One region of the Pseudoalteromonas sp. OF7H-1 genome, then DNA from elsewhere that is predicted to be linked to it. Evidence: predicted binding sites of a transcription regulator. Region 1 holds the regulator's gene; each other region holds the start of a gene.
What was found. Region 1 encodes sigma-54, which starts transcription at its own class of promoters, with help from an activator protein. Its sites were predicted from a motif close to GTTGGCACGNNNNTNGNNT; they were not measured.
Positions count from the first base shown of each region.

Region 2: the regulator sigma-54 is predicted to act here: its motif matches at 3,395-3,413, upstream of fliE (flagellar hook-basal body complex protein FliE).
Region 3: the regulator sigma-54 is predicted to act here: its motif matches at 3,697-3,715, upstream of MHN30_RS18805 (LiaF domain-containing protein).
Region 4: the regulator sigma-54 is predicted to act here: its motif matches at 2,973-2,991, upstream of MHN30_RS01925 (PA2169 family four-helix-bundle protein).

Region 1 is NZ_JAKRFX010000018.1:45,344-52,957, forward strand. Features, by position in the region: gene rapZ (RNase adapter RapZ) at 1-393, opposite strand, end outside; gene ptsN (PTS IIA-like nitrogen regulatory protein PtsN) at 386-844, opposite strand; gene hpf (ribosome hibernation promoting factor) at 846-1,133, opposite strand; gene MHN30_RS19095 (RNA polymerase factor sigma-54) at 1,163-2,662, opposite strand; gene lptB (LPS export ABC transporter ATP-binding protein) at 2,709-3,434, opposite strand; gene lptA (lipopolysaccharide transport periplasmic protein LptA) at 3,434-3,976, opposite strand; gene lptC (LPS export ABC transporter periplasmic protein LptC) at 3,966-4,520, opposite strand; gene kdsC (3-deoxy-manno-octulosonate-8-phosphatase KdsC) at 4,517-5,068, opposite strand; gene MHN30_RS19120 (KpsF/GutQ family sugar-phosphate isomerase) at 5,068-6,039, opposite strand; gene MHN30_RS19125 (calcium/sodium antiporter) at 6,049-7,008, opposite strand; gene MHN30_RS19130 (ATP-binding cassette domain-containing protein) at 7,183-7,614, shown strand, end outside.
Region 2 is NZ_JAKRFX010000002.1:259,584-267,197, forward strand. Features, by position in the region: gene MHN30_RS03270 (DNA-3-methyladenine glycosylase I) at 1-481, opposite strand, end outside; gene MHN30_RS03275 (ATP-binding protein) at 718-1,818, shown strand; gene MHN30_RS03280 (sigma-54 dependent transcriptional regulator) at 1,815-3,194, shown strand; gene fliE (flagellar hook-basal body complex protein FliE) at 3,452-3,784, shown strand; gene fliF (flagellar basal-body MS-ring/collar protein FliF) at 3,805-5,523, shown strand; gene fliG (flagellar motor switch protein FliG) at 5,516-6,556, shown strand; gene fliH (flagellar assembly protein FliH) at 6,560-7,375, shown strand; gene fliI (flagellar protein export ATPase FliI) at 7,448-7,614, shown strand, end outside.
Region 3 is NZ_JAKRFX010000017.1:109,507-117,120, reverse strand. Features, by position in the region: gene MHN30_RS18825 (diguanylate cyclase) at 93-1,016, shown strand; gene MHN30_RS18820 (alpha-ketoglutarate-dependent dioxygenase AlkB) at 1,168-1,770, shown strand; gene MHN30_RS18815 (nitrilase-related carbon-nitrogen hydrolase) at 1,778-2,497, shown strand; yybP-ykoY riboswitch at 2,569-2,709, shown strand; gene MHN30_RS18810 (manganese efflux pump MntP family protein) at 2,746-3,309, shown strand; gene MHN30_RS18805 (LiaF domain-containing protein) at 3,751-4,428, shown strand; gene MHN30_RS18800 (M3 family metallopeptidase) at 4,491-6,656, opposite strand; gene MHN30_RS18795 (DJ-1/PfpI family protein) at 6,892-7,470, shown strand; gene MHN30_RS18790 (ATP-binding protein) at 7,517-7,614, opposite strand, start outside.
Region 4 is NZ_JAKRFX010000001.1:418,866-426,479, forward strand. Features, by position in the region: gene MHN30_RS01905 (hypothetical protein) at 1-156, opposite strand, end outside; gene MHN30_RS01910 (outer membrane beta-barrel protein) at 574-1,149, opposite strand; gene MHN30_RS01915 (BON domain-containing protein) at 1,211-1,774, opposite strand; gene MHN30_RS01920 (mechanosensitive ion channel family protein) at 2,011-2,895, shown strand; gene MHN30_RS01925 (PA2169 family four-helix-bundle protein) at 3,060-3,506, shown strand; gene MHN30_RS01930 (DUF1328 domain-containing protein) at 3,517-3,684, shown strand; gene MHN30_RS01935 (hypothetical protein) at 3,725-3,916, shown strand; gene MHN30_RS01940 (PKD domain-containing protein) at 4,209-4,808, opposite strand; gene MHN30_RS01945 (hypothetical protein) at 5,085-5,720, shown strand; gene MHN30_RS01950 (hypothetical protein) at 5,770-7,491, shown strand; gene MHN30_RS01955 (DUF1566 domain-containing protein) at 7,556-7,614, shown strand, end outside.

The sequences.
Region 1 (7,614 bases):
GTCTAACAATTCCCGTTCTTTCTTTATTGCAACATCTAGTGGAAGATTATGCAGTGAAAGAGGGTGCAAACGGCGTGTTTCTGAGAAGCGTTTTATCAGGGTTTGATCGTCACTGTCTAAATAAAACAGGGTAGGTTTGGCAAAGCCTGGTAAGTATTCAAGAATGTCGTTAAACTCGTCCTGTTCTTTAGGTAAGTTTCTGACATCAATACTGACTGCTATTTTATTATAATTGTCCGAAACGCTGCGGACTAAAGACGGCAGCAAATTGACCGGAATGTTATCTACACAATAGTAGCCTAAGTCTTCCAATACTCGAAGCGCTACAGATTTACCAGAGCCTGAGCGGCCACTGATAATGATAAGCTCGAGTCCTTTTTCTTCATCACTCATCAAGTTCACCTTGGATCACTGCATATAACTCATCGTCACTTTTTGCTTGCCTAAGCATTTTGCAGAAAGACTTGTCTTTGAGTGTATCAGCAATCGCCGCTAAGGTCTTCAGGTGCTGTTGATTATCACCTTCGGGTACGATGAACGCGACAAAAATATCGACAGGCTGCTTATCTATGGCTTCAAACTGGATCCCTTGCTCGCTGACAAGCACCATTGCAAGGATTTTATCCAAACCTTCAAGTCGACCATGGGGAATGGCAATGCCTTTACCGATCCCTGTGCTGCCTAATTTCTCTCGCGCCATTAAAGCGTCCAAGATAGCATGCTGACTGGTATTTGGAATTTGGCTATGAGCCAGTTCGCTGATGTATTCTAAAATACGTTTTTTGCTATTAAAAAGGACCGCAGCTTTACTGCAGTCCTTGTTCACTAATTCACTTAATTTCATCTTAGTGTCGAGTGAGCTTCTCTTTGTGTTTAATAACTTGACGATCTAGCTTGTCGATAAGGCCATCAATTGCGGCATACATATCTTGATGCTCTGTTGATGCAAATAGCTCGCCGCCGTTTACGTGTAATGTTGCTTCTGCTTTTTGTACTAGTTTCTCGACATCAAGGATCACATGCACGTTATTGATATGATCAAAGTGCCTTTCTAGCTTCGCAAACTTGTTGGTGACATAGTCTCTTAATGAGTCAGTAATTTCTACATGGCGACCAGTTAGATTTAGTTGCATAAGCATTTTTCCTTCTTGGGTTTTACGTCTTATATCAAGCTTTTACGCTGATTTGACGGTGGAATGGCTAGGGATTCACGATATTTTGCAATCGTACGTCTCGCTACCTTAATTCCTTGCTCAGCTAAGATATCTGCAATTTTGCTGTCACTCAATGGCTTCGCGGTATTTTCTGCAGCTATCAGCTTTTTGATAAGTGCTCTAATTGCTGTAGAGGAGCACTCACCTCCATTTTCTGTACTTACATGGCTAGAGAAGAAATACTTCAGCTCAAATATTCCCCGAGGTGTATGCATGTATTTTTGTGTTGTCACACGGGAAATTGTGGACTCATGCATCTCAACCATTTCAGCAACATCATTTAGCACCATAGGGCGCATTGCTTCGGGGCCATGTTCAAAGAATGCCTGTTGTTGTTGCACAATGCAATTGGTAACTTTTAATAATGTATCATTTCGGCTTTCTAAGCTTTTAATAAACCACTTTGCTTCTTGTAAATGTGAGCGAATAAACTGACTATCCGTACTGGATTTCGCCGTTCTAGACATCGCAGCGTAATGGTCGTTTACTCTTATTTTAGGCATAGCATCAGGATTTAGCTCTACGACCCAGCGACCTTTTACTTTTTTCACTGATACGTCAGGGATCACATATTCAGGCTCTTCATGAATAATGCTTGCCGCTGGTTTTGGGTTAAGGCTATGAATTAACGTCATGACCTCTTTGAGATCGGCTTCTTTAAGGCGCGTTTTCTTAGCCAAAGTTCGATAGTCACGGCTGGCAAGCAAGTCGATATGCTCTGTCAGGATCATTTTCGTTTCGGCAATCCATGGTGTATCTGGGGCGAATTGATTTAGCTGAATACACAAGCATTCCTGTAAACTGCGCGCTGCGATACCGACAGGATCGAAAAGCTGAATACGTTTGAGCACGGCTTCGACTTCATCCAGCTCGATAGGCTCTTCGCTACTTTCATCATTAATGCTTTCTAAAATGTCTTCGCAAGACAGTGTTAAAATGCCTGACAGGTCGACCGCTTCAATAATCGCAATCGCAATCGCTCTATCTGTTGGACTAAATGGTGTCAGCTCAAGTTGCCACATGAGATAGTCGTGGAGAGATTCAGAGGTTTCCCCTTGATAAACATTATCGTCATCGGGAAGTGGGCCTGAGCTTGCAGCGGGTGCTGCGCTCATATACTCATCCCAAGTGACATCCATGGCAAGGTCATCACTGACAGTGTCTTTGCTCATGGCGGTATCTGAGTCTATTTCATAGTCACTAACCTGCGCTTCATCGCTTGAATCTTGATTGTCGTCAGCACTGCTCTTTTCTTGGCTGTGTTGGTCAGCGTTTTCGCCGTCAGTATTATCACCTTCTTCCACTTCCAACAATGGATTGCTGTCTAATGCTTCTTGTATTTCTTGTTGCAGATCCAATGTACTAAGCTGCAGCAAGCGAATGGCTTGTTGCAGTTGTGGAGTCATTGTAAGTTGCTGCCCCATGCGCAGCTGTAATGATTGCCTCATGTATCTCTAACAATCCTTTTTAACAGTTATTAATACTACGTCTTAACTATAGCTTGAATTGTTCGCCTAGGTAGACATCTCTTACGGTTTGATCTGCCAAAACATGTTCTGGCGTGCCTGCAGCGATTAACTCACCATGTGAAACGATGTAGGCTTTTTCACATACGTCCAGCGTTTCTCTAACGTTATGATCGGTGATTAGCACACCGATACCGCGGTTTTTTAGGTGCTCTATGATTGTCTTTATATCTAACACCGAAATAGGATCAACACCAGCAAAAGGTTCATCTAACAGGATAAACTTAGGATTAGCGGCTAAAGCGCGAGCAATCTCTACGCGTCTTCTTTCGCCTCCCGACAATGCCATGCCCTGTGAGTCGCGAATGTGTTGAATATTAAATTCGTCAAGTAACTCGTTTAGTTCAGCTTCTCTCTCAACTTTAGATAAGTCTTTTCGAGTTTCTAAAATCGCCATCAAATTTTGATAGACCGTGAGTTTTCTAAAGATTGAAGACTCTTGCGGTAGATAGCCAATACCAAGTCGCGCGCGGCTGTGCATCGGTAGCAAAGTGATATCTTCATCATCAATCTGAATAAAACCTTTGTCGCTTGGTACTAACCCTACAATCATGTAGAACGTAGTGGTTTTACCTGCACCATTTGGTCCTAATAAGCCTACAATGCTGCCAGCCTTAACACTTAAGCCAACATTTTTGACGACTTCACGACCTTTATAACTCTTTGCTAGACCAGTTGCTTTGAGCTCGCTCATTAATTGTTACCTTCTTCCTGCGCTTTTTTATCTTTTGCGTCTTTTTTGTCATCAACAGGAACAAGGATGGTTCTTACCCGAGAATCTTCTTGGTCTGAGCGCTCAGCACTGATCAATTGCTTTTCAATGTCATAGGTGATGACTTGCGCATTGATTTTTTGCCCAGTTTGATTGATTTCCGCATCGCCAGAAATGACTAAGGTGCCTTTCGCAACGTCGTAACGAATTTCGTTTGCTTTGGCTTCTAGCAAATTACCATCAGGTTGACGTTCGCTGAAAATAGCTGGGCTGCCAGTTGCAACAAGCAGTTGCTTGTTAGTACCAAGCTCCGCGCGGCGGTGGACTTCTAGGCGATCGGCATTTATTTTTCTGTTGCCATGAATAATAACAACATTCTGTTCAAAAATACCGATGTTGCTTTGCAGTTGAGCTTGCTGACGGCCAGCATCAATAATGACTTCATTTTGTTCTGCAGCATTTGCTAAAGTAGAACTTGCAAGCAAGCCGATGAAAACTAGTTTGTTAATGATTTTACTGGTCATAATAAATTGTCTTTGTGTGGTTGATGAGTTCGATCACTTGCTTTTGTAGATCCGCATGCAGCCCTTTACCCGTGATCCTAAGACTAGGACCGGTGATAACGACAGGGTGTTCCGATTTCATCAATTTTTGCTTAATTTCAACTCTTACATTATCGGCATTGATATCGGTGATCATGGCGTTAGGCGTTAAATTTTTTGCCAGCACATTGCCTTCCAGTATCAAGGTATTGTTTTCGTACAGTGTTGCTTCTAATGCACTTATTTGCCAATTCTGCTCACCGTTATATAAGGTGAAAATAGGCTTTTCAAAGTGACTAAAGCCAAGATCTTGATACAACTCCATCTTATCAGCAGTTACTTGATAGTTTAATAAGCCATTTTCACTATAGGTCGTTTGCTGAAGCGTGGTTGCAACATAATCGGGCTTAGCTAACGGTTCATCTTCTTTTGCTGAGTCCGCCTCTGATGGATTAAACATGGGCGACCACATCCATACCATTAAAGAAGCGAAAACAATGAGTAAGATGACACGTAATACGGTCATGTACTTGATCCTTTGGAAGTCAATAAGTGATTTTGGCTGAGCATTAGAAGATCAGTCAGTTCTCTCACTGCACCAAAACCACCAGGCATCAAGGTCGTGTAATGGGCGATATGTTTAACAAGAGGATGTGCATCATTGACGGCAACGGCAAAACCGACTCGTTCCATTACGGGTAGGTCTGGACCATCATCACCAATATACGCAATTTCGTCATCACTAAGGTTGAGCTTAGTCTTCAATTCATCATATGCCACTAACTTGTTTTCTTGGCCTTGGTAAATATAAGTTACATTTAAACTAGTCATGCGTTGCTGAACTATTTGTGAATGCCTACCAGTGATAATGGCGACTTCGATACCACTATCAATTAAGGCCTTAATACCAAACCCATCTTTGGTATTAAATGCTTTCAGTTCTTCACCATTATTACCAAGGTATATACGGCCGTCTGAGAATACGCCATCAATATCGCAAATCAATAATTTGATTTGTTTTGCTTTTTCCCAAGCTTTAGGTGAAATCGTCTGATATAAATCTTCAAATTGCATTACAGCACTCCCGCTCTAAGTAAATCTTGCGTATTCAAGGCGCCAACCGGGATGTTGTTTTCGTTTACCACAATCAAGCCATTAATTCGTTTGGTTTCCATGATATTGAGTACCTCAGCTGCGAGCATATCGGCGCGTGCAGTCGTACTTTTAGCCGTCATTACTTGCGTGATTGGGGTGGTGTGAATATCGACCTTTTGTTCGATAATACGGCGCAAGTCACCATCGGTAAAAATACCCTGTAATTGCGAGCTTTCATCTACGATTGCCGTCATACCTAAACTTTTAGCTGACATTTCAAATAAAGCTTCTTTAATTGTGCAATGACTATTGACCATAGGGATTGCATCCCCTTGATGCATGATATCAGCAACGGTTAGTAGTAGACGCCTTCCTAAACTACCGCCAGGGTGAGAAAGCGCAAAATCATCAGCCGTAAAGCCTCTGGCTTCAAGTAGCGCAACCGCCAACGCATCGCCCATCACTAGCGTAGCTGTGGTGCTGGCCGTGGGTGCAAGTCCTAATGGGCAGGCTTCTTTCGATACTCTAACACAAAGGTGAACTGTCGCATTACGAGCCATTGTAGAGCTCGGGTTGCCCGTCATAGAGATTACCGGGGCACCTAAACGCTTAATCACAGGTAGGATAGAGATCACCTCTTGGGTTTCCCCTGAGTTGGAGATCATCAAAACCACATCGTCTTTGGTGATCATACCCAAGTCGCCGTGACTTGCTTCACCTGGATGAACAAAAAATGCGGGGCTGCCAGTACTTGCGAGTGTCGCTGCGATTTTGTTACCGATGTGGCCTGATTTACCCATGCCAATCACGATGATGCGACCTTGGCAGCCAAACATAATTTCACAGGCTTTTACAAATTGTTGATCAACAAACTGTTGCACTTCTTCTATTGCTGCAAGTTCAGTAGCAAAAACTTGATTTGCAGAGTCAATAAATAGGTTCGTTGTCACAAGGCTTCCTTAAATGATGTAGTAAATATAACCGACGAAGCTTGCGACAAGTATGCCACCTTCCAAGCGGTTGATGCGGCGCTGACCTGTTAAGCTGAGGCTCATTAGGATAAGCAGCAGTGTCGCGCCAAGCATAATAAATATATCACGTGACGCAATATTGGCGTCGAGGACAGATGGGTTAATGATCCCAGCAATGGATAGCACGGCCAATATATTAAAAATGTTCGAGCCAATAATATTACCAAGCGCTAGATCGTCTTCTTTTTTAAGTACGCCAGCAACACATGCCGCAAGCTCGGGTAAACTAGTACCAACGGCGATAATGGTTAATCCTATTAGCAGGTCACTCATGCCAAAATATTTGGCGATATCAACCGCAGCGCCAACGAGATAGTCTGCGCTAATAGGCAGTAAAATCATACCCACGATTAACCAGAAAACGGCTTTTTGAGTTGGAATATTATTTGGCACTTCTTCACAGGCTTCACTGACAAATGGGTCATCATTATCTCCACCACCACGCTTGGTGATAATGATAAGTGCAAGAAGAAAAGCGGCGAAACCGACTAATAACAAAACACCTTCTACGAAACTAAAGTGATTATCACTAACGATATACCAAGCAGCCAATGAAACGATGACTAACAGCGGCATTTCGCGGCGCAAAATACCAGAGCCTACGGAGAGTGGTCTTAATAACGCGGTGAGACCCAAAACGAGTAAGATATTGGCGATGTTAGAACCTATGGCATTGCCCACGGCGGTGTCTGTTTTATCTGCAAGAGCGGCTTGCGCAGCAACCATCATTTCTGGTGCTGAAGAACCCATGGCCACGATAGTTAAACCAACAATTAATGTTGGCACACCAAAGTTTCGTGCAAGAGCGGCCGCACCAAAAACAAAGCGGTCAGCACTCCAAACCAGTGCAATAAAGCCAAGAATGAGAATAACAAACGATAAAACCATGAACCTCTAGCCAATAGGATTAAAATTTCGATAGATACTACCAAAAGCGCTCTGGAAAGTATAAGCAAACCGTTACATTTCACTACTTACAAAATTTTACCAAAACGATTTTCCATCTTGTTTGAAAAAAAAGTATCATACTTGGATGAATATAGTCTGGATCTGGAGAGCGACTTGTCGCAGTCAATTGTAGAAATCAAGGATGTAACCTTCTCTCGGGGTGAAAGGATCATCTACAAAAACATGAGCTTTTCCGTACCAAAGGGTAAAATTACCGCAATAATGGGACCGAGTGGCATTGGTAAAACCACCATGCTGCGTTTAATCGGTGGTCAGCTTAAGCCTGATAGCGGTGATATTCTTTTTGCTGGAAACAGTATCCCTAACATGTCACGAGCAGCTTTGTATCAAGCTCGAACGCGCATGAGTATGTTATTTCAAAGCGGTGCTTTGTTTACCGATATGAGCGTGTTTGACAATGTGGCATTTCCTCTACGCGAGCATACCGAGTTATCTGAAGAACTAATCCGTTTAGTGGTGCTGATGAAGCTTCAAGCGGTTGGTCTTCGTGGTGCAAAAGATTTAATGCCGGCAGAGCTCTCTGGC
Region 2 (7,614 bases), on a different contig from region 1:
AGCCTAAAAACTTAAATCCACGTTTTTTTAAGTCCTTGGCAAATTTGTCGCTGAGTTCACTGGTGGCAACGGCATCGTGTTTGTCATGTATGGGATTGATAACAGGCTTGTAATTAACAAATTGCCACTGGTATTTTGCAAAGCTGCCAAACTCTTGCTGAATTTCAATAAATCGCTTAGCGTTGTTTATCGTGGCTGCGATTTTTGCACGGTTTCTGATAATTCCGTCAAATGCTAATAGCCGCTCGACATCTTGCTCTGTCATCTGGCTCACTTTGTGTACATCAAAATCGTGGAATGCTTTTCTATAGCCTTCACGTTTTTTCAAAATGGTATACCAGCTTAAGCCAGCTTGTGCAGATTCCAATGTGATAAACTCAAACAAGCTCTGGTCATCTAGTACAGGTCTTCCCCATTCCTTATCATGGTATTCAACATAATCGGGTTTGCTCTCGTCTACCCAGCCGCATCGTATTGTCATTGTTGGCTCTCTTCTATCTAATTGTGAGTATGAATAAGCTAAATGATTTACTACGCCAACTACTCATTGCGGCATCACATTTGGCTTTCAAAAACTCTAGCATAATGCTGTATATAAAAACAGTGTCAATAAATTGATATTGTTAAGTGTTATGTAACTCTATGTTTTAAATGGAATATAAAGTTGGATCGTTTTTTGCTTTTATCCATTGAGTTTATTTTTAAGAGAGCGGAAAAATGGCATTAGCACATGTTATTAATCCACAATTTGTACCAACGACGAATCGCTACAACCCCTGTTTGCTGCAAGAAGCCTACGTAGGTGAGCTAAGCGACCTTAGGCAGCAGGCGAGTTGGTTAAGTCATCTTGTTGATACTATGCCTGCGGGTGTCGTGGTACTTGATGGTCAAGGTATGATTGCCAAGGCAAATCAAATCGCGATGGATATGTTGGGTGAACCACTCGAAGGTGAAAAGTGGTTTAGCGTTATTCAGCGTTCATTTCGACCACAGCAGGACGATGGTCATGAAGTCTCTCTTAAAGATGGCAGAAGAATTAAGTTAGATATAACCGCGCTAACACCAGAACCTGGGCAACTTATTTTAATGACAGATCTCACCGAGACGCGCCGGCTTCAAAGCCGTGTTGCGCATATGCAAAGGTTAAGTGCGTTAGGAAAAATGGTTGCTTCATTGGCGCATCAAGTGCGTACGCCGTTATCGGCTGCGATGTTATATGGTGCAAATCTTGGTGCAGCTAATCTTCCTTCGGCTTCTCGAGAAAAGTTTCACGATAAGTTGATGTCTCGGCTAAAAGACTTAGAAAGCCAAGTTAATGACATGCTGCTGTTTGCTAAAAGCGGTGAACAACAAGTGGTTGAGCGAGTGTCAATGCAACAATTATTAAGTGAAGTCAAAGCGGGTGCTGACGCTATGGTTGAGCTTAACCAAGCAAAATTGGAAGCATTTTTACCCGAGCCAGATATCGAAATATTAGGTAATCGTACTGCGCTTGCAAGTGCGATCCAAAACCTGATCCACAACAGTATTCAAATAATTGGCAGTGCGGCACACATTGAACTTAATGCAGAGCGCGAGCCGTGTGGCGAGTATGTACGTATCTCAGTTGTTGATAATGGACCTGGCATCGATGAAACCTTAGTAGACAAGTTGTTTGAACCATTTTTTACAACTAAGTCGCAGGGGACTGGGCTAGGACTTGCGGTGGTTAATTCGGTCGCTAACGCGCACAAAGGGTTTGCGCAGGCAGACAATGTTGAAGGTAAGGGTGCGCGTTTTAGCTTGGTACTACCACTAATTGAGGCGGAGGAACTATGAGTAACAGAGTTTTAGTTGTCGAAGATGATGCTGGTTTAAGAGAAGCACTCATCGATACATTGCAGCTTTCAAATATCGAGTGCGTAGAAGCAAGTTGTGCGGAACAAGCCGTTTTATTGCTAAAGCAGGAAACCTTTTCTTTGGTGGTGAGTGATGTGCAAATGGGTGCCATGAGTGGGCTTGACTTGTTAAAGACCATTAAACTCAACTATCCCGAATTACCGGTATTGATGATGACAGCATACGCGACCATTGATGATGCGGTTGAAGCGATGAGATTGGGTGCCATCGACTATATGGCTAAGCCATTTGCGCCTGAAGTATTGCTCAATATGGTTGGACGTTATCTACCTGAGAAGGAAAAAGAGACAGACGGCCCCATTGTTGCCGATCCAAAGAGTATTAAACTACTTGAACTGGCTGCAAAAGTAGCTAAGTCGGATGCCAGCGTTATGGTACTTGGACCGAGCGGTTCAGGTAAAGAAGTGTTGGCTCGCTATATTCACGATAAATCCGACAGAGCAGACGAGCCTTTTATCGCAATTAACTGCGCTGCAATCCCAGAAAATATGCTCGAAGCGACCCTGTTTGGTTACGAAAAGGGGGCATTTACAGGTGCCATTCAGGCGTGTCCAGGTAAGTTTGAACAAGCACAAAAGGGAACGATTTTGCTTGATGAGATCACAGAGATGGATTTGGGATTACAAGCAAAATTACTTCGCGTGTTACAAGAGCGGGAAGTAGAGCGTTTAGGCAGTAGAAAAACCATTTCACTGGACGTCAGAGTGTTGGCAACCAGTAACCGCGATTTAAAAGAAGCGGTGGAGGATGGGGTATTTAGAGAAGATTTATATTATCGCCTCAATGTTTTCCCGCTAGAGTGGTTGTCACTGAAGGATAGAGCGGGTGATATCGCGGTGTTAGCCGAGCATTTGTTGGTAAGACATACGCAAAAAGCAGGCAAGCCAACACCTATATTAAGCAGCGGTGCAAAGCACAAGCTCAGTTCGCACAGTTGGCCTGGAAACGTAAGAGAGCTAGATAACGTTATTCAACGTGCCCTGATTTTGTTCCAAGGTAATGAAATTCAAGAAGATGATATTTTTATCGAAAATTTCTCACCGATGGCTTTGATTGAGTCTGCACCACTTGTAAATCATGAAGCATCAGCTTTAATGGAGCGCTCTCAAGGTGAGGATGAGATCATTAGCTATAAAGATGAGTTACAGGATAAAGAACACCAAATTATTTTAGATACACTGGCAAAGTTTAATGGAAAACGTAAAGAGGTGGCGGAGGTATTGGGTATGAGTCCTCGCACACTTCGCTACAAGCTGGCAAAAATGCGAGATTTAGGGATTGCGTTACCCGCTTAGCCTAAGATACCTGAGCTTAAAAACAATGAGTTAGCTTATTTCTTTTCCAAACCTCAGGTTAAGCTTTATCTGTTAATTCAAATTTACTCAGGCGCCTATAAAGATCAGCAGATTTTAGGCGCCTAGTTTTCACTTCTATGCACTGCCAATTTTTCGACATGATTAAAATATTATAAGATGCTGAAAATAAAGGGTTTTAAGTTGGCACGTTTTCTGCTTTATTACAGGTAACTAAGAGTTATTTTGAGTAAAGCATCATGAAAGTACAATCATCAGCGCTATTTCAAGAAATGCAGGCAATGGCTGCAGAAGCGACGAGAAACACACAGCCATCAGTGCAGCCGGTTAAGACTGCGGCATCTTCGTCGGCTCAGTTTGGCGATTTACTCTCAGACGCACTTAATACGGTTCATGGCTTACAACAAGAAGCGAAACAAAAAGTCACCGCTGTTGAAATGGGTGACAGAAGCGTTTCTCTTGCAGAAGCCATGATAGCGAAACAAAAATCGTCGGTCGCTTTTGAGGCAACAGTGCAAGTTCGTAATAAACTTGTTGAGGCCTATAAAGAAATCATGAGCATGCCAGTTTAATTGAGTGACTGTGGAGAGTAATCGTGGCTACTAATCAATCAACAGATCTTACGCTTTCCGATGCAGCGCTGAATAATGACAGCGGTTCGGATGAGCAACAAGAGCAAAAATCAGGCTACTTCAGTGCGCTAAGCGGTGTTGATATGTTGCGCCAGGTTACTCTGGTTATTGCCCTTGCTATTTGTTTAGCAATCGCAATCTTTATTATCATTTGGGCGCGCCAACCAGATATGCGCCCACTTGGTAAATATCCAACAGAAGAACTCGTTGAAACGTTAGACTTTTTAGACCAACAAAAAATTGAATACCAATTAGATGGTAATACCATTTTAGTCGCTGAGTCGGACTATCAAGACATAAAACTACGCATGGCGCGTGACGGTTTTACCCAGTCTCCGAGTTCTGGCACTGATATTCTGATGCAAGATATGGGTTTTGGTGTTAGCCAACGTCTTGAAAGAGAGCGCTTAAAGCATAGCCGTGAGCAACAACTTGCAAGAACAATTGAAGAGTTACAAGACGTAAATCGTGCAAAAGTGTTGCTTGCAATACCAAAAGAAAACGTCTTTGCGCGTCGCGAGAAAAAGCCCTCAGCAACCGTAGTTATTACCCTTAAACGTGGCAAAACGCTTGGCGGCGAAGAAGTTGATTCAATCGTAGACATCGTGGCATCAGCGGTACAAGGCCTAGAACCTTCACGCGTGACCGTCACCGATCAAAACGGTCGTCTACTCAACTCTGGTTCTCAAGACTCTTTAGCTGCACGCTCGAGAAAAGAGTATGAAATCGAACGTAAGCGTGAACAAGAGTATCTAGAAAAAATTGATAGCATCCTGATCCCAACTGTAGGTCTTGGTAACTTTACCGCGCAGGTTGACTTAACGATGGACTTCAGCGCAGTTGAAGAAACGCAAAAACGTTATAACCCAGATTTACCTGCGGTTCGTAGCGAAACGACGTATGAAGAAAATAATATTGGTGGTTTAGCTGTAGGTATTCCGGGGGCACTGACTAATCAACCTCCCATAAACTCGAATATCCCAGAGGTTGCTGGGCAAGGCGGCAATGGTCAAAGTGCAACACCAAGCAGCAATCAAAAAGAAGCAACCCGTAACTATGAGCTGGATACCACTATTAGCCATAAACGCCAGCAAACAGGAGTTATTCGCCGGATCAGTGTGAGTGTGGCCGTTGACTACCTCGCAAAACCTGATGCTGAAGGTAACATGGCAATGGCGCCGCGTACGCAAGAAGAGTTAAATAACATCCGTCGTTTGCTACAAGGTGGTGTGGGCTTTGATATGCAGCGAGGTGATGCGCTAGAGGTAGTGACTGTGCCATTCGTACGTGAAGACCTCACTGAAATGCAAGAGATACCACTTTGGGAGCAAGATTGGTTCCAAAAGACAATCCGTCTTGCAGCAGGTACCTTAGTGATCATTGTGCTAATCTTAGCGGTAGTAAGACCTATGCTTAAGCGTCTAATTTACCCAGATGATACGCTAGAAGATTTTGATGAAGATGCGTTGACCAGTGGTGTAGATTTAGGTGACAGTACACTCGATATGCTAAATAACGAATTCGATGAGTCTGCGGTTGGCTTCTCTTCTGACGGTAGATTACAATTGCCAGACTTACATGGCGACGAGGACTTACTCAAAGCAGTACGTGCCCTAGTTGCTAACGAACCAGAACTCTCATCACAAGTTGTGAAAGCGTGGTTGACAGAAGATGACTGATCAAGAACAAAAACAATTGCCCGCAGCCTTTGACGTTGACAAGCTAGATGGCGTCGACAAGGCTGCCATCTTACTGCTTAGTTTGACTGAAGAAGATGCGGCTCAGATTTTGAAACACTTAGAGCCAAAACAAGTGCAAAAGGTCGGTATGGCAATGGCCTCCATGGATGACCTATCTCAGGCTAAAATAGCAGCTGTGCACAATTTGTTTATCGAACAAATTCAAAGTTTTAGTACAATTGGTTTCCAATCGGAAGATTTCATTAAGAAGGCGCTAACCGCAGCACTTGGTGAAGACAAAGCGGCAAGTCTTATTGACCAAATCGTTATGGGCTCCGGTGCAAAAGGGTTGGATTCGTTGAAGTGGATGGACTCGAAGCAAGTTGCCAATATTATCCGCAACGAACACCCGCAGATCCAAACGATTGTATTGTCTTATCTCGAGCCTGAGCAATCCGCCGAAATCTTGTCTCAGTTTCCTGAGAAAGTACGCTTAGATTTAACAATGCGTATTGCAAACTTAGAAGAAGTACAACCTGCGGCACTGCAAGAACTCAACGAGATCATGGAGAAGCAGTTCGCTGGTCAAGCTGGTGCACAAGCAGCGAAAATGGGTGGCTTAAAAGCCGCTGCAGATATCATGAACTACTTGGATACCAATATTGAAGGTCAGTTGATGGATTCAATCCGAGAACATGACGAAGAAATGTCGCAACAAATTCAAGACCTCATGTTTGTGTTTGAAAACTTGATGGATGTCGAAGACAGAGGTATCCAGGCTATTCTGCGTGAAGTACAGCAAGACGTACTGATGAAAGCAATTAAAGGCGCGGACGAATCTTTAAAAGAAAAGATTATGAAGAATATGTCTAAGCGTGCTGCTGAGATGATGCAAGATGACCTTGAGGCTATGCCTCCAGTGCGGATCAGTGAAGTGGAAGCTGCACAAAAAGAAATTTTGGCAACGGCTAGACGTTTGGCTGACTCAGGCGAAATTATGCTTGGTGGCGGTGGTGGTGAGGAGTTCCTATAAACCATGGTCGATAAAAAGTTGTATAAAGGCCGCCCAGTCAGCACCGAAGCGCTGGATGAGTTATTAGAAAACTGGCCTATTCCAGATGTTACGGATAAGCCCGAAAAATTCCGCGGTCGTTCGACCGCATTCGGTACACCGCTTGAAGAGTTGTATACGAAAAAGCAGGCACACCCCGAACCTGAGCCACAAGAGCCTGAATTTCCTACTTTGACCATTGAAGAGTTAGAGCAGATCCGCCAGGACGCCTACGACGAAGGAATAAAGCAAGGCCATGAGCAGGGCTATATTGAAGGCTTTGACAAAGGGGTTTCTGAAGGTAAAGAAGCCGGTTATAAAGAAGGCGTAGAAATAGGTAAAGAAAAGGGACTTGAGGAAGCACAACCGCTTATTGAAGAGAGGATGAAGGCGCTATCCACTATACTAGATGGCATGCAAACGCCACTGAAAAAGGTTGATGATGAGTGTGAAAAGCAGCTGGTTGTACTTGTCAATTTATTGGCGGAGCAGGTTATTTTTAAAGAGCTTAAGACCACGCCTGACCTCATTTTAAACGCGTTGAAAAAAGCAATGGACGCGTTGCCTGTCAAAGATCAAACAGTACGCATCCATCTGCATCCAGAAGATTTGGCCTTAGTGCAAGTCATGTACGGCGAAGAACATATACAATCACAGCATTGGCAGTTACTTCCAGAGCCGACGTTGGACAGAGGTGGCTGCGAGGTGAAAACGCCACAGTCATCCATTGATATGACGCTTAAGAACCGTATTAGCGAAGTGTTGGAATCATTTTTGCAAGATAGCGGTATAAACCAATAATACTGCACTGTTATCTAGATAAGCGAAGCAATCAAATCAGGATAACGATGCCTTCCTAAGGTAATTGCGAACATGTCGACATCTGCTGCTATGAGCGAGCGCATCAGTAAGTATCAGAAATTTATTAAACCATATGGGGTTGCGGTTGCAGGCAGCCTCACCCGTGTGGTTGGCCTCACCCTTGAAGCTAGGGGGCTAAGTGCTCCCGTCGGCAGCCAATGTAAAATCGAGACACTGGG
Region 3 (7,614 bases), on a different contig from region 1:
TCCTGTTAATAGCAACATAAGTGCATTTTGACTTTTTAAACATAAAGACATAGCACACAATCTAAGCCTGCAACAGGAATAAAGGCAATAGCATGTTTGAAGACGTAGTAGAACTAAATAACTGTACTATAGTAGTCGTAGAAGACTCGCCACTCACTCAAAAGGTGCTATGCGCATGTTTAGAAGACATATGCAAAGTCGTCGCTTTTGAAAGTGCTGAGAAGGCCTTGGAATATGTAAAACTTGCATTGCCAGATTTAATCCTAATGGACTGGATGCTAGAAGGGATAACGGGTATAGAGGCCTGTACAGAGCTTCAAAAAGATCCAATAACCGCCCGAATTCCTGTCATATTTGTGACATCCAACATTAAAGAAAATCAGCAAGAAATGTGCTGGGATGCAGGTGCTGTCGATTTCATCAGCAAACCAATTGTAGCGCGAACGCTATTTAATCGCGTACTTACCCACCTAAAGTATAAAAAGCAAGCCGATCAACTTAGGGAATATTCATACGTTGACGGACTTACAGAAGCGTTTAATCGCAGGTTATTTGATACTGACTTAGAGCGCCACTATCGTGGTGCAAAGCGCTCTATTAGTCCGCTTAGTGTCGTAATGTTGGATGTTGATTATTTTAAGCTCTATAACGACGAATATGGTCATTTAATGGGTGATGATGTCTTGAAGGTTTTTGCTAACACCGCCAAAAATCATATTCGTCGACCTATGGATGCTCTGTACAGATACGGCGGTGAAGAGTTTGCCATCTTACTGCCAAACACCCCCTACTCTTTCGCTTTAGAGATTGCGCAAAGAGTGGTACAAACCTTCTTCGAAACCGCTATTGAACATAAACTTTCACCACTAAAAGCTGTATCGGTTAGTGCTGGTGTCGCTTCACTTAGTGAGGATAATATCAATCAAACTGTTGAAGAGTTAGTAGAAAGAGCAGATAACGCGCTATATGAAGCTAAAAAGAATGGTAAAAATCGAGTGTTTGGAGCGGCAAGCTAGTAGCTATTCGTTAACATACTTTCTTGAATTCTCATCGCCACAAAGGGCAGATCGGCGCAATCTCTGAAGTAGGAAAAGGGAGCGGCTTTAGTGTATTGCTTTAGTGCAGTTCTTTTTGTTAAAGAAAAATAGCAACAACAAGGAATTAGTCATGAAACTTCCACTTATCGATAACGCCGAGGCAGAGTATATTCCAGCGTTTCTTACCAAGGCAGAAAGCCATTCACTGTATCAGTGGTTAATCAAGCACTGTGATTTATCTCAGCCTGAAATCATCACCTTGCCTAACGGTGGAAATACAGAGATTAGACCCTGGAAAATGATGTTTGTAGAGCCAAGGCTCGAAGATCCAGCTGTGTTTCCTAGCTATCATGGTAGACGCCAAGCTTGGCCTGATTTAATTGCATCAATACAGCAGCGATTGCAGACTCAAATAGGTATCGAATTTAGCGTCTGTGTCTGTATTTTTTATCCAGATGGTGAAGAGTACATGGACTTTCACAGTGATCTGTCCGCATTTGGGCCAACTAATGTTATCGCTTCTTTGAGCTTAGGTGCCGAGCGCTTGTTTCAAATTCGTCATCAAGAAAATCCCGATGAGCAATTTGAACAGCTGTTAGAAGATGGTTCGTTATTTATTATGGGGAATGGCTTTCAAACGCAGTTCCAACATGCCGTACCTCCTGCACCTAAAGAGGTTGGTGCTAGATTCAATCTGACCTTTCGGCAGTTTGCTTGGCCCAATATTACGTAGGTGAACGATGAAAGTGGGGTTTTATCAATTTGCAGTCAACTATGGCGACCCTCAATGCAACCGGACAACCATAGAAAAAACCTTATCAAAGGCTGACTTTGATCTCATCGTCTTACCCGAATTATGTACTTCAGGTAGCCTCTTTCTTTGCCATACTCATATGGAGGAAATGGCAGAGGAGTTATCCGACAGCACGACTATCAGCCTGCTTCAATCTATCGCACAACAGCAACACGGTACTATCATCGCTGGCATCATTGAGAAGGCAGGCTGTGAGCACTTTAATAGTGCGGCTATAGTGGGTCCAGAAGGGATTGTTGGCGTGCATCGCAAGGTTTTTTTAGCGCCGCCCGATAAGCGCTTTTTTCAATCAGGTAATGCATTCAACGTGCACGAAGTAATGGGTATTAAAGTGGGTATTTTATTATGTTACGACATCTGGTTTGAAGAGGGGCTGACGCAACTCACCGATCAGGGTGTACAGCTCATTGTGAACCCTTCAAATTATTGTGGCGAAGACAGCCTTGATACAATCATAAAACAAGCCAAGAAGTATAAAGTCCATATTATGTCAGCCAATCGCCTAGGAATGGACCACAGCAATGGCACGGGAATTCAATTTATCGGCCAAAGCCTTCTTGTGAGCCCTAATGGCGAGGTACTTATACTCGGCGATGCAAGAGAGCAGCTTATCACAACCGAAATAGACTTCTTGACCCCGTCATAAAGGTAACGAGAATTATCACCGTCAGAAGCTGCTCAATTTTGGTTTTGCATCCACTGCAATTCTTGATATTATCGCAACTCGTTGGGGAGTAGCCTGCTTCCAATGCTCGGAAGAGTTCGTATCAACATAATTGGCCACATGCCATGGTGCGGACACCTCTCGGTTGGCGAGACCATCGATATATCCATGCCTGTGGTCGGGCGTGTGGATGTATCGTGGACTCAAATCGCCCGACCGGAGCAATGTAAATGAATTTCGTCACCCTGCTACTGTTAGCATACGCCATGTCTACCGATGCGTTTGCTGCGGCAATCGGTAAAGGCGCCAGCCTAAAATCACCTCGGCTTACCGAAGCCATAAAAATCGGCCTCATTTTTGGGATTATTGAAGCCAGTACACCGCTGATTGGCTGGTTAATAGGACAATCTGCAGCTGGCTATGTCGAGGCTTGGGATCATTGGATTGCCTTTATCTTATTGTTAGGACTTGGTGCTCATATGATTTATGAGAGTCTTAAGGGTGATGACGATGCACCAACTCAACACGCAAAGCAGCCTTGGTTAAAAACCATTATCACAGCGTTTGGCACTAGCATTGATGCAATGGCTGTCGGTGTCAGTCTCGCATTTGTTGATGTGAATATATGGCTCGCCGCTGCGCTCATTGGCCTTGCCACCACCATGATGGTAACAATTGGTGTAATGATTGGGCATTCGGCTGGAAAGTTTCTTGGTAGTCGAGCTGAAACCTTTGGTGGGGTGACCTTAATCTGTGTGGGAGCTTGGTTGCTATATAGCCATCTTTCGATTTAATCTGACTCGCAAAAAGAGCGGTATATTTACCGCTCGCTTACTAATACCCTTTACGTTAGGGCTAATGGCTTCTAAGCCTTTTTAATCGCTTTTTTCAGCTTTTTGATTTTCGCTTCATGCTTTTCAATCTTTGCTTTACGCGCTTTCAGCTCTTTTTTAAGCGCTTTAACATCGCTTTTCTTCGCCATAACTAATCTCCTTTGGTTGTTTTGCGAACACCTACTACCATAGCAAAGTGACTGACAATATCAAACTACACCTGCGCTGCCTGCCATCTAATAGTGGTAATTTTGACCAAATACTATTTTGTACAACTAAATATTAGTAAATAAATAGAGTAAGTTGACATTAAAAAATACTAACCACTTGTTTTATAAATGATTTAATGTTGGCTTGGTTGTTGCTACTCTAACCACAAATCAAGAGAACGGAACCAACCATATGTCTGTACCATTAAAAGATAGACCTCTCGAATCCGTCAGGGAAGAGGTGATTGACCAGTTAATTCTAAATTACAGCCACGGTGAGCTTTCGGCTGATGCATTCGAGAGACGATTGGATAAAGCATACGCTCTGAACGAACAAGAACAAATTGCAGCACTTAGTGCTGATTTACCGCTCAAGTCGGATGCAAGATATCACAGCGAAAAAGCCGCTCGTTTGGGTCCAAAATTTACCTCAAGCGTAGATGGTGCTGAGGCAATAAGCATTACCTCTATACTTAGTTCCAACCATCGCAGTGGCGAGTGGGTCGTACCTAAAGAGATCCACCTAAAAAACTACCTTGGCAGCTTGGAACTAGATTTTAGCAACGCAATTTTTTGTCACCCTGAAGTACATATTTATATAGATTGCATTTTAGGCAGTGACGAAATCTTTGTACCAGACACAGTCGATGTCGTCACCGATATTCGTAATATTATGGGTTCAGTAGAAAACACAAGAAATACGCTTGCATCTGCAGGACAGGTGAAACAGCGTCCACGAATTTATATTCACGGCAGAATGATTTTGGGTAGCATTGAAGTTAGTGTAAAGCGCTCGATGAAAGCGCAAATAAAGCAATTTGCCGACGGCCTTAAATCCCTATTTGGTGACGGCACGAAATCCAAAAGCTAAAGCTTAATAAAAAACCCCTTGGTTCAGGGGTTTTTTATTATCCAAATAGCAGAGTAAACTTTTTACTTCTCTACAGGAAAGCCTCTATCACGCATCAGCGCCTCAACTTCAGCGTCACGGCCTCTAAACTTGCGATACGCTTCTGCTGGATCCATTGAGTTGCGAACTGAGAATAGGTAATCCACTAAACGCTGTGCAACGTCTTTGTCGTAGAAGCCACCTGGCGCTTCAGCAAACGCTTCTGCTGCATCAGAAGTTAATACCTCAGCCCACAGGTAACCGTAGTAACCCGCAGAATAACCTTCACCTGAGAATACGTGACCAAAGTGAGTTGTACGATGACGCATCACTACCTCGTCCGGCATGCCAAGCGCACCTAACTGAGACTTTTCGAATGCAACAGGATCGCCAATCTTGTCAGGATCTGTGGTATGGAAAAGCATATCCATGATAGCCGATCCAAGGTATTCAGTCGTCGCGAAACCTTGGTTAAAGGTTGCTGACTTCTTGATTTTCTCGATTAGTGCTTTAGGCATAGGTTTGCCTGTTTTATAGTGAACCAAGTAACGATTGATCACTTCGTCCGTTGCCAACCAACGCTCCAATAGCTGAGATTGGAACTCAGTGTAGTCGCGCACACCAGAGTTTGAACTTGGGTACTTCACGTTTGATGAAAGCGCATGCAGCGCGTGACCAAACTCATGGAAATAGGTTTCTGCATCTGACCAAGAAATTAAGGTCGCTTCACCTTCAGGTGCTTTCACAAAGTTGGAGTTGTTTGAGCTAAGCACATTTGTTTTACCATCAAATGTTGTATGGCTACGATATGATATGGCCCACGCACCAGAGCGTTTACCTTTACGTGCGAACGGGTCTAAATACCAAAGGCCGATATTATCACCGGTGGTTTTGTCTGTTACTTCCCATACACGAACGTCAGGGTGGAACACTGGTACTGAGCCCTTAGGCACTTCGGTGAACTCAAAGTTAAACAAACGGCCTGCAACATAGAACATTGCTTCGCGCAGATTGTCTAGCTGTAAATAAGCTTTAACTTCGTTTGAATCCAATTGATATTTAGCTTGGCGAACCTTCTCGGCGTAGAAACGGTAATCCCATGGCTTGATGGTGATATCGGCGCCTTCTTTGTCGGCGATCGCTTGCATGTCAGCAACTTCTTCTTTCACGCGGGCAATTGCTGCTGGCCACACTTTTTTCATCAGCGCCATCGCGTTTTCAGGCTTTTTCGCCATGCGGTCTTCAAGACGCCACTGCGCGTAATTATCGTAACCCAGTAAGTTAACGCGCTCATGTCTAAGCGTTAAGATGTCAGAGATAATCGCTTTGTTGTCGTACTCACCACCGTTGTTGCCGCGGTTATAGTAGTTGTTCCATACTTTCTCGCGTAACTCACGCTCTGTTGAGTAGGTTAAAAATGGATCCATTGAAGAGCGAGAGTTTGTAATCGCATACATATCCGCCTTGCCGCGTGCTTTTGCAGCAGCCGCTGCCGATGCAACAAACGACTCGGGCAAACCTGACAACTGCGCTTTAGTGAGGTAAACCACGTAGTTTTCTTCATCTGCAAGGACGTTATTTGCAAACTTAGTATGTAGCTTTGATAGCTCAAGATTGATGTCTGCGTAACGCTTAGCGTCTTCACCTTTTAGCGTCGCACCATTGCGAGCAAAGCCGTTATAACGCATCCAAGTGATACGCTGCTCTTCAGCAGTTAACTTTTTATATTCAGCGCCTTCATATACTGCTTTTACGCGTTCAAAAAGCGCTTGGTTTTGGGTAATTTTAGAGCTGAACTCTGAAAACTTAGGCACAACTCGCGATTGGATTTCTCTAAACTCTGGGCTTGAAATGTTTGCACTCCAAAGACCATAGTAGGTAAAAACGCGATCCAAAGCGGCACCCGCTCTTTCTAGTGCAACAATGGTGTTCTCAAAAGTTGGCTTAGCTGGATTATTGGCTATTGCTTCAATTTCTTTCAAATTATCAGCCATACCAATTTCAAGCGCGGCTTCTAAATCTTCAAGCTTCATTTTGTCAAAATGAGGAACGCCTTGATAAGGACCTGAAAACTCCTGTAAAAGCACGTTATCATATTGCTTACTTTGCAGTGATTTTACTGGCTCTTGGCTTTGGTCTGCAGTGCCCGCACAACCCGCAAGGGCTAAACATACGGCTGCACTTAATAATGTGATGGAAGGTTTGAACATTTTGTTTCATCGCTTGTTGTTATCGTGGGTAAGATATTACGGATCGTCTCTAAAAGTGCAATCGCTTTGCGGGAGAAACAAGGTTCTCTGCGATGGAGCAGAAAAGCTTGAGTTCATAGTAGCTTAAAGACACTAAAACGACAGTGAGTAGAGTTTTTTCATGGGTTGTTACAATTTATCTTGAAAATTTAACTAAAATCAGCCAAGTTAGTAAAAAACTGATCTGTGAGAAAAAATGATGGAAGTTGGTATTTTTATCTATGACGGTGCGGAGTGTTTAGATTTTTGTGGCCCGTTTGAGGTATTCAACACCGCAAAGCGATTTATCGAAACGCCGATTAACGTCAGCCTTGTCGCACCAAGTCATGTTCCTGTTACCTCGCGTGGCGGTATGAGTGTAAACCCCCATTACAGTATCTATTCGCATCCAAAGTTTGATTTGCTCATCGTAGTCGGCGGACTTCATCACCAAATTTGCGGAGATCACAACGTACTTAATTGGCTTGCAGAAACAGCGAATCATACCTCTCAGTGCGCATCTGTTTGTACAGGTGTGTTTTTATATGCCGAAGCAGGCCTTATTGATGGCAAGCGAGTCACCACCCACTGGCAGGATATCGACGATTTGAGAGAGCAATATCCCTCTTTAGAAGTCGTTGAGGACGTAAGATTTATGATGGATCAGAATTTTACTAGCTCAGCGGGTATTTCGGCAGGTATAGATATGAGTTTAGAGCTGGTGAAAAAACGCTTTGGGCAATCTGTTGCAAGAAAAACCGCAACCCAAATGGATTATGACTGGCCTAGAAGTTAATAATGGTGAATAACCTCACCATTATTCAACCAAGGCCTTACTCACTTTAGCCACTGTTGATATCTACGAACTCTAGCTCACTCACGCGTTTTTTAGCAAATACGACGACTTTATCGTATTCACTTTGCGCTTGTTCCAAGTGTG
Region 4 (7,614 bases), on a different contig from region 1:
CGAGGTTTCAGTGCGAGATGCTGAAGCGTGCAGTGAATCTACTGACGCATGTAATGTATCTGCAATTTGATCCGTAACTGGGTGACTAGAATCATGGCCATTTGACTGTGGTTTTGCTGTGTTACTTGTCTGTGTTTGGTTTGCTTGGTTACTCATAAACTACTCCTTATTCGTTTAGTTCACTGTATTCGTTGCAAACCCTTTGCCAACTTAAAAGTTGAGTAATATCAGTCTATTAGATTTATCTCATGTTTTGTGTCGGTAGATGCGATACGAAGGGTGTAAATGTTACATAGCAGAACCTACAGGGTGTAGAGTTTAAAAAAAGTGACAGGTTTTATTTCTAGCTGTGAATGGCAAATATTACATCTAGAGTTTTTCTATCTTTAAATGCTGTTTTCTGCAAACAAAGGAATCGCGAGAAAGCACTCACATTATTCAATATGAGAGCCATACGCTGAAAACAAAAAAGGCGCTACCAGTGGTAGCGCCAAAACCAGACTCTTGTGAAAGAGCCAGGACTGAGTCAAAGGGGAAATAATTGGGAGGCTATAAATTAGCCATCATTACTGCTTAAAATTGATACTCGATAGAGACCGCAGCTACGTCCATATCTGGATCGATATCGTCTTCAAGTTCGTAGCGCGTGTATTCTAAACGCATGTTAATGTTTTCGTTAAGGTGAAACTCTACACCGGCACCATAAAGCCAGTCGCCACCTTCAAGGTTAGATGAAACACGACCTACAGCTGGAATATCAGCATAGATATCTGCATCCCATTCAAGCCAACCACCTTTTGCGTAAACTGAAAAGTATTCGTTTAATGGGGCTGAGATACGAGTAGATAAAGAAATACCATCGATTTCAGCAGAGTTGTCTATGTCACTTGCTTCGTCGAAGTTTTCATAGGCCAGTTCAAAACTCCAATATGGATTAATTTTCGTACCCACATACGCTTTTAACATAGAAGAGTCATCGTCGAAAGAGGTGTCGTTCTCACGATCTTCCCACTGAAAAGAGTATTGGCCGTAACCGATACCTGTATAAATTTTATAATCTTCTAGTCCAAAATCAGACTCCGCGTGAGCAGCGGTAGATGCAAGACCTAGAGAAGCTAGTAACGCAGCGGCAATAGTTAATTGTTTCATCTTTACTCCTTAAATCAATATAAATATGGGAGGGGGGAGTGCCCCCTCAAATCAAAATTGCTTATGATTTTTTAGTAACGCGAAGGTTATCTTTTACATCTTTAACGTCATTGGCGTTTTTCGCGATTTGCACAGCAAGTTTGCGCTCAGCTTCGCTACCAACATGGCCGTTTAGTGTTACGACTAAACCTTCCACATCAACATCGATGTCAGTACCATCTACATCCGTGTCAAACAGGTAGCGAGACTTAATTACTGTTGCGATTTTTGCGTCAGTAAAGCCGCTATCGCTTTCGTAGTTACGCTCTTTTTTGCGTTCATCTGACATATCTACGATAGTCAGGTCGTTTTTCACTTCTTTTACGCCATCGATACCTAGTACCAGTTCTTCAGCTAGCTTTTTGTCTACTGAGTGTTCAACTTTACCAGTTAGCACTACAACGCCATTTTTCACATCTGTGTTAATGTCAAAGTTGTTCAGCTCACCGTTGAAAAGTAGCGTCGCTTCTGCTTTACCGTCTATCCAAGCATCGCTTGCTTCTTTTTCCCAAGAATTATCAGCAGCAAAAGCTGAAGCAGTAGTAAGTGAAGATACAAGTACAGTTGCGATTAATGTCTTTTTCATAATTAAACTCCTTTAATTTCGTAGTCGAATTACCTATTGCAGCTGTTGTGCCATGTTGTAAGTTGCTGAATTTTATATTTTTTTTATTTTGTTGGTAAGTTTTAAGGAAGAATTTACCGAGAAAATGTTTACATTACTTTGTAATAATTACCTTTTTCATGAATGGCTAATTAATATCAGTAGGAATGATTACTGCATTCGATCGTTGTTGCGTACTTATATAGGAGTTAGTAATTATGAATTTAGAAAAGTTTTGGACGTTAATTAATGATAAGTTAATCTCTTGGCTTGAATCCGGTGTGCAGTTACTACCGAATATGATCCTAGCCTTAATGATACTAATATTCTTTACAGCGCTGGCTAAAATATCATCTATTTGGTTTTCTAAAGCGATTAAAAAAGCAATAAAGACAGAACAAGTTGCTTCTCTTATTAGTTCCATATTTAAAGTCTCTATTATTGCCATTGGGATTTTCTTCGCTTTAGATATAGTAAAACTATCAGGTGCCGTAATGTCATTGTTGGCTGGGGCGGGGATCATTGGCCTTGCTATTGGCTTTGCATTCCAAGACATGACTGAGAACCTCATCGCTGGATTTGTGATGGGAGTCAGAAAGCCCTTTATGGTCGGTGACATTATCAGAACCAAGGATTGCTTTGGCACGGTAAGCAAAATCAATTTGAGAAATACCTTGGTAGAAAATTTTTATGGCCAGCTGTCTTATATTCCCAACAAAATTCTCTTTAAGAATGAGTTACAAAACTACACCAAGCTTGGTAAGCGAAGAATAGAAGTACCAGTTGGTATCTCATATGCGGATGACCCAGAACAAGCCCGCGAGGTGATTGTTGAGGCCATTAATAAGCTTGATTTCGTAGTAAACCAAAAAGAAACGGATGTCTATGCTGAGTCTTTTGGTGATAGTTCTATCAATCTATTAGTGTGGTTTTGGATAGACTACCCAGCGGATCCCGGCTTTATGGTGGTCAGGCACCAAGCAATTTGTACAATTAGCCGTGTTTTAGCTGATAACGATATCTTAATTCCTTTCCCTATTAGGACGATGGATTTCAATGCCAAAGGCAGTACGACCTTAAGTGCGCAATTATCACAGGAATAATTTACATCTAGTTTGTAATATTTTCACCGCTCTGAAAGTTCTTATATTAAAAATCCTTGTAAAATAATGGTTTATAATTTGGCATTTAATCTGCATTAACGAAAAGGACAGAAATAATATTTGCAAAATGCACTTATTAAATATTTAAGCGAAAGGAGTTATTTATGGCAGATTCAAATTACGACATGGAGCCGGTAAAAGAGCTCATTAAAGTATTAAATGGTGGTGTAGATTTTTACACCGAAGCTAAGAAGAAGCTAGATAATATCGAATTAAACCGCGTATTTGACCAAATGATTGTAGATAAAGCGCAAGCAATCTCGGATCTACAACCATTTGTTCTTATCGACGAGGGTGAAATAGAGACTGATTCAGCACTTAGCATCGACATTCGTGAATCGTACACCAAGTTGGTTAGTATGGTGAGCACCGATAAAGAGCACACCTATATTTCTCAGCTAGAAGAAGTGGAAGACAAAGTGTTGAGCAAGCTTGATAAAGCGCTAAGCAAAGATCTTCCACCTAAATGCAAGAGTGTATTACTGCAAATCCAAACCAGAATGCAAGCTTGTCACGATCAAATGAAGCAGTTGCAAGAGCTAACTGCCTAAGGAGAATGTTATGTTGAGTTGGGCTGTAATGTTTTTATTCCTAGCACTTGTCGCAGCCGTGTTAGGTTTCACCGGAATCGCGGGCGCTGCGGCAGGTATGGCGAAAATTCTATTCTTTGTGTTTATCGCCTTTATGATTATTTCGTTTATTTTTGGCAAAGCACGAGCTCCCAGGTAAAAGGGATTTAACGTACTAAAACGGTTTTAGGAGATAGATTATGAAATCAGCAATTACATTAGCGAAAGCATTTGGTTTTGTTTCAATTTTAGCACTTTTTGGTTGTAGTGAAGGTCCGGCGGAAGACGCGGGAGAGCGTTTCGATGAAACGGTTCAAGAAGTTGAAAACAGCGTAGAAGATGCCTGTGAAGATGTAAAAGAGAACCTGAACGCTGAAAACGAAGAGTGTTAAACACTAGCATTTTTGGCTAAAAAGTATGGTGTAAAAATTTTACACCATACTTTTTTGTTGTTTAAATAACCTGAGGTTTGGATAAGGAATGTTCCAACTCATTGTTTCTAGAGCACAACTTAGTTTTTTCCTTGTCTAGCCAGAGAGTTTTAGGGAAAACACCGCTTCCGCGTCCTGCTCTCGCTAAGGTACCTACATCCTGTAGGCAAGGCGAATTTACGCACCAATAGCTGGCTATTGGAAGTGAATTCAACGCAGTTAGCGCTAAAACTGGCTGCTAGAAAGGCATTAATTATCCGCAGCTCAGGTTAAATACAAACCGTCTGCGAAGAAATAGTAAAGCTAACAATGGCAATTGCCAAAATAAACTTCCTCCAGAGCCATCATCATCCACTCTATCACCATCTTTATCAGAAGCTTTCACATTGAAGGTAACTTCTTGACTGATAATTTCCCTATTCTCAAATGAGCCTATGAGCTTTACTTTTTGGTCACCAGCTTGGGTGAAAGTATATGTGATTTTCTTTCCTTTTTTAGCCGAACCGTCAGGCATATTCCATTGGTAATCAAGCGCTAATGGTTTAACGGATTGCAATTCGGCACTCAGGGTTGTTGGTTTGTTGAGCATAATATTGTTGGATGAAGCAATGTTTAACATTTTAACGAAGGGGGTAACCGCATCCACTTCGTGTGTCTTGCTATAACTAAGGTTCTGATTAGCAAAAACTTCCAGCTGAACTGTATAGAAACCAGGCTGTTTATATTGATACTGAGGCTCTTTTTCTGTGCTGCTTTGCCCGTCACCAAACTGCCACATATAGGAATACTCAGTAGCAAACCCATGATGACTGGATGAAAGAGCAAGTAACAAAAATATCCTTTTAAGGTACATGTTGAACTCCTGTCGATTTTCTTCTCGTTATATTAACCATGATTCAATGCTTAGTCGACAAGTTTGCTACATGTAGAAGGCGAAATTTGTTAATTTATTTGTTTCAATAATGTTTAAATGTGTTTATTTATATAATTAAAATTAACAAAATGTAAAATTAATTGTTGATTTTTTGTGCCTGATAGTGTTTATAATTTATTTAGTTTAATTACTCAAAACACGAATAACTCTTTACATTCACTAAAGAATCATTTGTGCATACTCAAGGAGAGGTAGGTGAACAAAAGGCATACACCCTTCGTGGTTGGGCTTGTTGCGGCGGCGCTATGTGCAATATGGCTCGTAAATAAAATAGACAATAACGCAGATGCAGCCAATGCTGCTGCAAACGTTAATACAGGGAAGCAAAGCAATATAATTGTGTTAACCGAATCTGATACGGCAATACCAAAAGAATCACAATCACTGGAACGCGAGCTTGCATTAGTTCCAAAAACATCAAATTCACTCTTTGATTTCCCGTTAAGGCCATTAGAAGAGCTGCACGATATTCGTGAACTTGAATCTGAATACGATTTTGTACGCGCACAACTTGAATCTAAGCAGGCGGTGGAGAAAGTAAATGATGATGCATTATCTACCGAAGATATCGCAGCCTTAAAGCGTGCATATACGCATTTAAATCAAGTTACTAGAAAACTAAGTGAGCTACAGGCAGAGCACATAGAAAGAGAGTTTACGCATACTTATGGAGAAAATGCGTTTGCTGAGGATATGCGCTTTGTACGTAATACCGTGGCTGAGACATTAGAAAAACGTAAGCAAGCAAGGAGGGAGTGGGAGCGGGAAATAGAGAAAATGGAAAACCAAGAAGTACATGAAGTAATAAACGAAGAAAATGAAGTTCGATAACTCACTAAATGAGTCTGGGGACTCAAATTAATTTATAAGGATGAAGACAGTGAAAAGAACGCTTATAGCATTAGCCATCGTGACGATTCCGTCCACAGCAATGGCGTTACCTAGTTTACGTGAAGACTGCCAATTTAGCGGTGGTACAGTAAATACAGGTGGGGCTGATGTAATGTTTAGCCAAAATTGTAAGACAGCTTATGTCGCTCCGCCAAATACGGGCAGAGCATCATTAGGTGGCCATGTTGAAACACAAGGCATTGAGTTTTGTTCAAATATGGACGTTGCCAAAGATGACTATGACAGTTCACAAGCGCGAGCAAAGGTATGGCGTGATAAGTCAGAAGCATTACTTCTTGAGCAAGCACCTCTTGAAGATGCAAAAATCGAGTCTCAAGTTGAACTGGATACGTTGAAAGCACAAATCGATTATTGGCAGTTTAGTGCGCTTAAACAAAGCTATGAAATTAACTTGATGGAATATAGTAACCGTTATAGTACATACAGTGCATGTTTAAACAATCCGATGCGTACTCGAGACGATTGTATCGCAGAAAAGCAAGGAATTGAGACTGCATATTTTGAAGCTCGTGATGCCTATAATAACTACCGCGCGGAAAACCGCACAAACCTTTATAAAATCGATCAGTTAACAGCTGAAATTGAAGGCTTAAAAGATCAAATCGTGGCGATTGATGACCGCATTATCAAGTACGATAACTATGCAGACGATATTGAAGATCGTTCAAAGTCAAATTACATCGAACTTGCGACCATTTATGGTGCAAATACCGAAATTGTATATGAGCTTGATTATGAAGCTCATGTAGATAATTTACGTCGTTTAAATGGCCATATCCCGCAAATTACTTCGTGGCGTCAAATGCCACTGGTAGCGGCTGAGTTCTTCACAAACATGAACCCTGCGTATATGCAGCAAGCCGATCCAGATGATGCAGTACTGAATAATCTACACCCAATTCACTCTGTGAATGTGGCTAAACAATTGATTAGTTTCCAGCCTAAAGGCTTCTCGAATCTGTTTGAATCTTATGACGGCGAAGATAAGTCAACCGAAGATGGCGCATACATGAATAACATCAACCCTAATGATGTGGATACATTGGTGTATGGTAGCTTTGGTTCTTCAAGTGCGAGTGTTGCAATGAACCTATTCGGTGCCTGTCAGCTTAAGAAGGACAACATTTCCGAAAGTGAACTTGCGTCTAAAATGGACTCTTATATTCAAACGGGTTTACGCCTACAGTGGCTGATTGAAGTGCCATTTGGCTATGAAGCAAAATATAAAGCACATAGTATCATTAGCCAAGTTTCATCAAATAAATCAAGTGGATTTTTATTCTGGAAGAAGCGTAAGAGTAGCTTCTACGAGTGGAGTAAAAACAGCGAAGATTTTGAAATCACATTCACAAATGCACCATATAGTAAGTTTTGGACTGAAGATATGAAAGAAACGGTCCGCGAAGCAATTGCTCGTCGTATAGCGTTTGGTGTGTTAGACAGTGTCTACCCTCGAATTTCAGCAGCTCCACTTAATGATGATGAACATCAGCGTTGGTCTGACGGTGCTAAACAAATTGGTTGTAGCTTCGGTCCTTACGGATGTGCGATTGGTTGGATTGTTGGCACGCTAGACAATCGTCGTAATTACAGCCGCTTCTACAGCGACAAGAGTCGCTTCTACACGGAAAAGTCTACAGAAATTACCTATATGCCAAAGGATAAATACCTAACCTTTGTTGCACAGTAATAATCTCTGATTTACAGGGCCATATAAACTGGCCCTGATCTCAAATTTATAAGGAAAGTTACTTATGTTGTGTAGGTGCTCATATCTATTGCTTGCGATTTGCTTCTCTTTTTCTATTCAGGC